2 regions of the Dactylosporangium thailandense genome follow, and region 1 is predicted to be linked to the other one. Evidence: riboswitches for the same ligand, from Rfam matches in the RefSeq annotation. Region 1 holds a riboswitch; the other holds the start of a gene.
What was found. A riboswitch is a leader RNA that binds a small molecule or an ion and turns the genes downstream of it on or off. The one in region 1 is predicted to bind S-adenosylmethionine.
Positions count from the first base shown of each region.

Region 2: linked by a shared signal. The riboswitch ahead of AC6JBM_RS40715 (aminotransferase class V-fold PLP-dependent enzyme) and the one ahead of thrC (threonine synthase) in region 1 are both predicted to bind S-adenosylmethionine.

Region 1 is NZ_AP029195.1:9,314,274-9,318,609, forward strand. It holds gene AC6JBM_RS41460 (GNAT family N-acetyltransferase) at 1-80, opposite strand, end outside; gene thrC (threonine synthase) at 387-1,655, opposite strand; SAM riboswitch class I at 1,669-1,807, opposite strand; gene AC6JBM_RS41470 (glucosyl-3-phosphoglycerate synthase) at 1,905-2,822, shown strand; gene AC6JBM_RS41475 (hypothetical protein) at 2,853-3,878, opposite strand; gene AC6JBM_RS41480 (hypothetical protein) at 3,869-4,009, opposite strand; gene AC6JBM_RS41485 (hypothetical protein) at 4,105-4,257, opposite strand; gene AC6JBM_RS41490 (hypothetical protein) at 4,275-4,336, opposite strand, start outside.
Region 2 is NZ_AP029195.1:9,142,239-9,146,574, forward strand. It holds gene AC6JBM_RS40710 (PrsW family intramembrane metalloprotease) at 1-762, opposite strand, end outside; SAM riboswitch class IV at 1,281-1,396, shown strand; gene AC6JBM_RS40715 (aminotransferase class V-fold PLP-dependent enzyme) at 1,419-2,648, shown strand; gene ligD (non-homologous end-joining DNA ligase) at 2,698-3,582, opposite strand; gene ligD (non-homologous end-joining DNA ligase) at 3,575-4,336, opposite strand, start outside.

The sequences.
Region 1 (4,336 bases):
CCGACGATCTCGAACGCCGCGTCGACGGCCGCCGGGTCATCGGCGCGCACCTCGACGATCTCGAGCGTGTGCGGGGTCATGGGCCTCAGGGTGTCGCCGAGCGGCGGCTCCCGGCAATCCATTTATCCCCGGAAATGGTCGGGAGGACGCTCGCCAGCACCTCCGGTGCTGTGGTCGCGGATCCAGGGATCTCGCGGCGACACGTCCTCCCGCACCGAGCATCCTGAACCCCGGGACCTAGGGCGTCAAGTCACCCATCCGACATTCCGCGCAGCAACGACTACGCTCGGTATCGATCGTCTCCCCCACTCGGGCGAGGTACCCCTCGTCCGAGCGTGGAAGCGCTCTCCGCAGATCAACGGACCGTGATCGCGGGAGCGAAAAAATCATCCGAGCAGACCGGCCTCGCGGGCCGACTTCAGCGATGGCTTGACCCGGTGCGTGGGAACGGCCCGGTCGGCGACCGCATCGAGGGTCTTGAGGCCGTCGCCGGTGTTGAAGATGACCGTCTCCGCGTTCGGGTCGAGCTTGCCGGACTCGACGAGCTTCTTGAGCACCGCTGTGGTGACCCCGCCGGCCGTCTCGGCGTAGACGCCGGCGGTCCGGGCGAGCAGCTGGATGCCCTCGCGGATCTCGTCGTCGCCGACGTACTCCATCCATCCGCCGGTGCGCCGCACGGACTCCAGCGCGTAGACCCCGGCGGCCGGGTCGCCGATGTTGAGGGACTTGGCGATGCCGGTCGGCTTCACCGGGGTGATCTCGTCGGTGCCGTCGTGCAGCGCCTTCGCGATCGGGTTGCAGCCGGCCGACTGGGCGCCGAACACCTTCCACTCGCTCGGCGGGACGAGCCCGATCTCGACCAGCTCGGCGAACGCCTTGTCGATCTTCGTGAGCAGCTCGCCGCTGGCCATCGGGATGACCACCTGGGCCGGGATGCGCCAGCCGAGCTGCTCGGCCACCTCGTAGCCGAGCGTCTTGGAGCCCTCGGCGTAGAAGGGCCGCACGTTGACGTTGACGAACGCGGTGTCCTCGAACTCGTCGGTCTCGGTGAGCTCCGAGCACAGGCGGTTGACCTCGTCGTAGGAGCCCTCGATGGCGACGACCTCGCCGCCGTACACGGCGGTCATGACGACCTTGCCGGGCTCCAGGTCGGCCGGGATGAACACGGTCGAGGGGACGCCGGCCCGCGCGGCGTGCGCGGCGACGCTGTTGGCGAGGTTGCCGGTGGAGGCGCAGGAGTAGCGCGTGAAGCCCAGGGCCTTCGCCGCGGTCAGGGCCACGGACACGACGCGGTCCTTGAACGAGTGCGTCGGGTTGGCGGAGTCGTCCTTGACGTACAGCGGCGCGGTGAACCCGAGCTCCCGGCCCAGTCCGTCGGCCCGCACCAGCGGCGTCAGGCCCGGGTCCAGGGTCACGCGGGTCTCGGGGTCCAGCCCGACGGGCAGCAGCGGCGCGTAGCGCCAGATGTTCTTCGGCCCCGCCTCGATCTGCGCCCGGGTCACCTTGGCCAGCGCCGCCGCGTCGTAGCCGACCTCGAGCGGGCCGAAACACTCGTAACACGCGTGCTGCGCGGCGAGCGGGAACGTCGCCCCACACCCGCGGCAGACCAGGTTGCGGGCGGGCGAGTCGGTGAAGACGCTGAGCGTCGAGGTCATGGCAGAGGCCTTCCTCTCATCTTTCCCAAAGCGCACGGGCGTGCACCGGGACGGATTTGGCACCTACCGCGACAAGCCTCGTCTTCGAGCACGCGTCGCAGGGGTTGCCGGGGCTTCATCGGGCCGTATCCCTCTGCCCCTCTGGATGAGGTATTGAGTTGTGGGTGCAGCTGTACCCGAGTGTAAGGGGCACCACCGGCCCCCGGGTATGAGTCATCTCACGAGCTGGGCCGGGCTAGCGTTTCAGGCATGCACCCTGCGGCGGCGGACTGGTTCACGCGGCGCACCTCCCGCTGGCCCGACTGGCCGGCCGACGAGGTGCTCGCGGCGAAGGGTGACACCCGGGTCAGCGTGGTGCTGCCCGCGCTCGACGAGGAGCCCACGGTCGGGGAGATCGTCAGCGGGGTGCGCAGCCTCGGCCCCCTGGTCGACGAGCTGATCGTGGTCGACTCCGGCTCGGTGGACCGCACCGCCGAGGTCGCCGCGGCCGCGGGCGCCACCGTGCACCACCGCGACGACATCCTCCCGGCGACCGGCTCCCGGCCGGGCAAGGGCGAGGTGCTGTGGAAGGCGCTCGCCGTCACCAAGGGCGACATCCTGGTGTACGTCGACGCGGACCTCACCGACTTCCGGCCCCACTTCGTGACCGGGCTGCTGGGCCCGCTGCTGGCCGACCCGGCGACCCTGATGGTGAAGGCGTTCTACGACCGGCCTCTGCTCGACGTCTCCGCGGCCGGCGGCGGCCGGGTCACCGAGCTGGCCGCCCGCCCGCTGCTCAACGCGCACTTCCCGGAGCTGGCCGGAGTCGTGCAGCCGCTCGCCGGCGAGTACGCGGCCCGCCGCACCCTGCTCGAGTCGCTGCCGTTCGCGGCCGGCTACGGCGTGGAGACCGGCCTGCTCATCGACGCCTGGCGCGCGCACGGGCTCGACGCGGTGGCCCAGGTCGACCTGGGCCAGCGCACCCACGGCCACCAGGACACGGCCGCGCTGGGCCGCATGGCGGCGACGATCCTGCAGACGATCAACGCCCGCGTGTCGCCGGGCCGCTCCCTCTGGCCGACGTTGACGCAGTTCGAGCGGCGGGATTCGGCGGTGGTACCGCACGAGACGGCCGTCGCCCACCCCGACCGCCCCCCGATGGTGACCGTCCCCGGCTACACCGCCTGAGCCTCGCCCCGCGCTCGTTCTGCTTACCCGTTACCCGGCTTCTGTCGCGGCTTCCGCTTCTGCCGCGGCCTCCGCCTCTGCCGCGGCCTCCGCCTCTGCCGCGGCCTCCGCCTCTGCCGCGGCCTCCGCCTCCGCCGCGGCCTCCGCCTCCGCCGCGACCTCCGCCTCCGCCGCGACCTCCGCCTCCGCCGCGACCTCCGCCTCCGCCGCGACCTCCGCCTCCGCCGCGACCTCCGCCTCCGCCGCGACCTCCGCCTCCGCCGCGACCTCCGCCTCTGCCGCGGTTTCCGCTTCTGCTGCGGCTTCCGCCCGGCGCGGGTCGGGGCCGAGCAGCATCGCCGCCAGCCCGGCGGTGACCAGCACCGAGACGCCCGCCGTCGCCGGCCCCGGCCCGCCCGCGACCAGGGCGCCGAGCGCGAGCCCGGCCCCGGCGCCGGCCGCGACCACCAGCCGCACCGCGAGGCGCGCGGCCACCGGCCCGTCGAGGTACGCCGCCGCCGCCACCGCGAGCGCGCCCCCGAACAGCACCAGCGGGGCCGCGATCGACCAGCCGTCGGCGAGCCCGGACGGCCCGAGCACCGCCCCCGCGGCCGCGTGCAGCGCGGCGACCGGCAGCGCGATCGCGGCCCCGGTTCCGGCCGAGACGCCGACCCGCCGCCGGGCGAGCGCGTCCGGGCGCGGCTGGAGCCACCCCAGCGGCACCGGCCGGTACTCCTCGTTCAGCCCGTGCCGGTCGCGGGGCAGCCGCAGCACCGCGAGCCCGGCGGCCCCGGCCAGCGCCGCGACCACCAGCCCGGCGGGCGCCCAGGCGGTCAGGTAGCCGGCGGCGAGCCCGAACCCGAGCGCGACCAGCGCCCGCAGGCGGTGCAGGGAGGCCGGGCGTCCGATGAGGTACTGCACCAGCACCGCGAGCGTGAGCGCCGCCAGGCCCGCGAGCGTCCAGCCCAGCACCGGCCCGCCCGGGCGCCACGGCTCGGCCGCGAACCCGAGCGCGGCCACGACCAGCCCGGCCACCTCGGCCAGCACCGCCGCGGCGACCGCGAGCATCACGCCCACGACTCCTCCAGCCCGTGCCGCTCGCGGGGGCGGCCCAGCACGACCAGCGCGACGATGCCGGTGAGCAGCGCGGCCACCAGGGTCCAGGAGTGCTCCCGCCACGGCTCCTGCGGCGGCCCAGTTCGAACCACGACGCAGCGAGGCCGTCCGTCCACCGCCGCCGGCTACGCCACCGCCCACGGCCGCGCTGCTAGGCCGATCCAGCGGAGCCTGCCGAGCACCAGCATCATGAGCGTGCCGCCCGCGTAAAGCTGCCCGGGTCGAGCGCCTCGGCGATCGCCTGGCTCGCGGAGACCTGGCGCATGAAGCCGGGCAGGGACAGCGCCAGGGCGATCAGCTCCGCGCTCACGGCGGCGATGACGGCGAGCATCAGCCTCACGGCGACGACGATAAGGGTCAGGCGGCCCGGGCGTCGTCCGTCGCGGGCACGAAGCGCCACAGCTGGGCGGTCGCGGTGC
Region 2 (4,336 bases), 170 kb from region 1:
GCCGATGCCGGTCATCGAGGTGAACAGCGGGTGGGCGAACCCGGTCATGAGGATCCGCACGATGAAGATGCCCACCAACGCCGCGGCCCCGGTGACGGGTCCGGACTTGTCGGCGGCCTCGCCGTAGCCCTTGAAGCCGAGGTACAGGATGTTCTCGACCATCGCGAACCCGGTCGCGGAAAGTCCACAGTAGACGATCCCGTCGATGATGCCGGAGAACGCGCGCGGGCGGCGCCAGAACAGCAGCACCGGGCCGAGCGCCTTCATGCTCTCCTCGATCAGCGGCGCGACGATCACGGCGACCAGCGCGTCGGAGAGCCCGGCCTTCTCGGCGAAGTAGGAGCCGGCGGTGTTGACCACCAGGGCCACCCCGGTCGCGACGAAGGCACCCCAGCCGAAGACGAAGACGAGGTACTTCACCGGCTCCGGCTCGTACCGATCCAGCCACAGGAAGCAGGAGACCAGCACCGGCACCGGGATCACCGCGGAGGCCACGCCCACGACCAGCGCCGTCCACCCGCCGCTGAAGCCGAAGAACGCGAGCACGGCGACGCCGCAGGCCGCGATGAAGCCCATGACGCCGATCAGCGTCCAGAGCCGGCGCCGGTCGGAGCGCTTCGCGGGCGGGGCGGCGGCCAGGGCGAGCGCGGCCGTCGGGTATTCCTGGCGGCCCGTCGGCGGCTCGACCGCCTCGGTCACGTTGGGCACCGCGGGCGCCATCGCCGGGCCGGACGACTGCCCGGCCGGGATCTGGGGCGTCATCGGCCGGCCCCACTCGGCACCGGGCGCCGGCTGTCCCCAGGCGGTCGGAGGGGCCGACGCCGGCTCGACGGCCGGCGGCGCGGAGGCGGGCTGACTCCACGCCGGCCGCCCCCACTCGGGCTGCGCGGCCGGCGGGGCCGAAGCGGGCTGCGCGGCCGGCGGGGCCGAAGCGGGCTGCGCGGCCGGCGGGGCCGAAGCGGGCTGCGCGGCCGGCGGGGCCGAAGCGGGCTGCGCGGCCGGCGGGGCCGAAGCGGGCTGCGCGGCCGGCGGGGCCGAAGCGGGCTGCGCGGCCGGCGGGGCCGAAGCGGGCGGGGCCGAGGCGGGCTGCGACGGGGAGGGCTCCGGGTTTGAAGGCGAGCCCCAGCCGGAGGGTGTCGCCGGAGCGCTCGGGGAGGCCCACGGGGACGCGCCCGGCGGCGAGGCGGCGGGCGGCCCGGACGCGGGCTCGGGCGAGGACGGCGTCCCATTCGGCGGGAGATCGCTCATGGGGCAACTTTATCCGCGGTACGGTCATGTCAGGTCATGAGTGCCAGCGCACAGCCCCGGCTTGCTGGCCGGCAACCCTCGCGTTCGCGGCGGGGTGCCCCGGGTGATGACCCGGCCCGGCACGCGGTGTGCCGGGCAAGCGCGAGCGAAAGGGCTGCCCTGTGTCCGAAATTCTCACGCCCGGCGAGGTCAAGCTGTCCGACGGGCGCAGCGTCGACTTCGCCAACCTCGACGTCGCCGCGACCGCCCCCTGCCTGCGGGTCGTCGCCGACGCCGTCGCGGACCTGCTGCCCTACTACGGCAGCGTCCACCGCGGCGCGGGTGCCCTGTCGGAGCGCTGCACGCGGGAGTACGAGCAGGCGCGCGAGACCGTCGCGGACGTCCTCGGCCACGGCCCGGGCGACACGGTGATCTTCACGCGCAACACCACGGACGCGTTCAACCTGCTCGCGCGGGCGGTCCCGGCGGGCACCACGGTCGTCACGTTCGATGCCGAGCACCACGCCAACCTGCTGCCCTGGCGCGACGCGATCCGGCTGCCGGCGCCCCGCACGCCGCGGGAGGCCGTCGAGGCGCTGGAGCTGTGCCTGTACCAATTGCGGAACCCCAACGTCCTCGTCAGCGTCACCGCGGCGAGCAACGTGACCGGCGAGGTGTGGCCGGTGGAGGCGCTGGCCGAGGTCGCGCACCGCCACGGCGCCCGGATCGCCGTCGACGCCGCGCAGCTCGCCCCGCACGCCCCCGGGCGGCTCGCCGGGCTCGGCGCGGACTACGTCGCGTTCTCGGGGCACAAGCTCTACGCGCCGTTCGGGGCGGGCGTGCTCGCCGGGCGGGCGGACTGGCTCGACGCGGCCGAGCCCTACCTGGCCGGCGGCGGGGCCAGCGCCCACGTCCCCGGCGACGGGCCCACGCGCTGGGCCACCGGCCCGGCCCGCCACGAGGCCGGCACCCCCAACCTCCTCGGCGCGGTCGCCCTCGCCACCGCGCTGCGCGCCCTGCGCGACCGCGACCTCGCCGGCGACCTCGCGGGCACCGAGCAGGCGCTGCTGCACCGGCTCCGCGCCGGGCTCGCCGCGCTGCCGCACGTGGAGGAGCTGCGGCTCTTCCCCGCCGACGCGGCGCGGGTCGGCATCGTCTCCTTCGCCGTGCGGGGCCGCGACCCGGGTCAGCTCGCGGTGTCGCTCGGCCGCGACCACGGCATCGGGGTGCGCACGGGCCTGTTCTGCGCGCACCCGCTGACGAACCGCCTGCTGTCCGAGGCCACGGCCCGCCTGACCGGCGAGGCGTCGCCGGAGGTGGCGGCAAGCTGCGAGCCGGGGGGCGGGCAGGCCGTCCGGGCCAGCTTCGGCATCGGCACCACCGAGGAGCACATCGACCGGCTGCTCGCCGCCCTGCAGTGATCCCGACATATACGAAATGTCCGATAAGTCGCGGCGCGTAGCGCCCGACTTATCGGCCCAGCAGGAGGTCGCCGCGGGCCGAGACGCGGTCGAGCACCACCGATGGGGTCAGGCCGGCGGCGGTCAGCTCGCCGGCCTCGACCTCGTCCCACGCCAGCGGGGCGCTCACGGTCGGGGTGGGGCCGGCGCGCAGGGAGTACGGCGCGACCGTCGTCTTGAACGCGTTGTTCTGGCTCCAGTCGATGAACACCTTGCCGGGCCGCAGCTGTTTCGCCATCTTCGCGACCACGAGCCGCGGGCGGGCGCGGGCCAGCTCCTCGGCGACCGCCTTCGCGTAGGCGCTCACCTCGTCGGCCGTCTCGCCGCCGGGCAGCGGCACGACGAGCTGCATGCCCTTCTTGCCGGAGGTCTTCGCCGCGCACTCCAGGCCGTCGGCGGCCAGGCGCTCGCGCAGCACCAGGGCCACCTCGAAGCACTCCGGCAGCCCCGCGGGCGGGCCGGGGTCGAGGTCCACGACGAGCTGGTCGGGGTCGAGCGGGCGGCCCTCGGCGTCGACCCGCCACTGCGGCGTGTGCAGCTCCAGCGCCGCGAGGTTGGCCAGCCACACGACCGTCGCGAGCTCCTCGACCACGATGAAGTCGATCTGCTCGCGGCCCTTCGAGGAGCCGGGGACCGGCAGCCGGACGGTCCGCACCCACTCCGGCGTCCCGGCGGGCGCGTTCTTCTCGAAGAAGCCGTCGCCCTCGACGCCGTTCGGGTAGCGGGTGCGGGTCAGGGGGCGGTCCCGCAGGTGCGGCAGCAGTGTGGGGGCGATCCGGGTGTAGTAGTCGAGGACCTCGCCCTTGGTGAAGCCGGCGCGCGGGTACAGCACCTTGTCGAGGTTGGAGATGTCCAGCCGGCGGCCGTCGACCTCCACGTGAATCCGGTCAGGCATCGCGGACCTCCTCGGCGCTGAGGTCCGGCCGGATGCGCAGGAAGCGCGGGAAGCGCAGCCGGCCGTCGCGCGTGCGGTGCCCGAACTTCACCTCGACCACCAGGTGCGGGTCCACCCACACGGCGCCGCGGGCGTCCTCGCGCGGCACCGACGCGCCGAACGGGTTCCGGCCCGTCGAGAGGGGCTCGAGGGCCGCCAGCAGCGAGCGCTCGGACGCGCCGGAGATGCCGCCGCCCACCCGGCCGCGGTAGGCCAGCCCGCCCGGGACCGGCACCCCGACCAGCAACGCGCCGAGCGCGCGCTTGCCCGGCCGCCAGCCGCCGACCACGAACTCGCAGCTCTCCTCGAGCTTCACCTTGATCCAGTCGGGCGTACGGACTCCCGGGTGGTACAGCGACTCCGCCCGCTTCGCCACCACGCCCTCGAGCTTGTTCTCCAGGCTCGCCGCCACGGTCGCCGGGCCGTCGTCGAACGACGGGGGCACCATCGCGCGGGAGCCGAGCGGGAGTGCTTCGAGGCGTTGGCGGCGGGTGCGGTACGGCAGCCCGACGAGCTCGTCGCCCTCCGCGCGCAGGGCGTCGAAGACGAGGTACGTCACCGGCACCGTGGCCGCCAGGCGCGCGGCCCGGTTCGGCTCGCGCACGTGCATGCGCTCGGCGAGCACCTGGAACGACGGCTGCCCGGCCTCGTCCATGGCCACCACCTCGCCGTCGAGCACCGAGTCGGCCAGGCCCCGCCCGACGCCGGCGAGCTC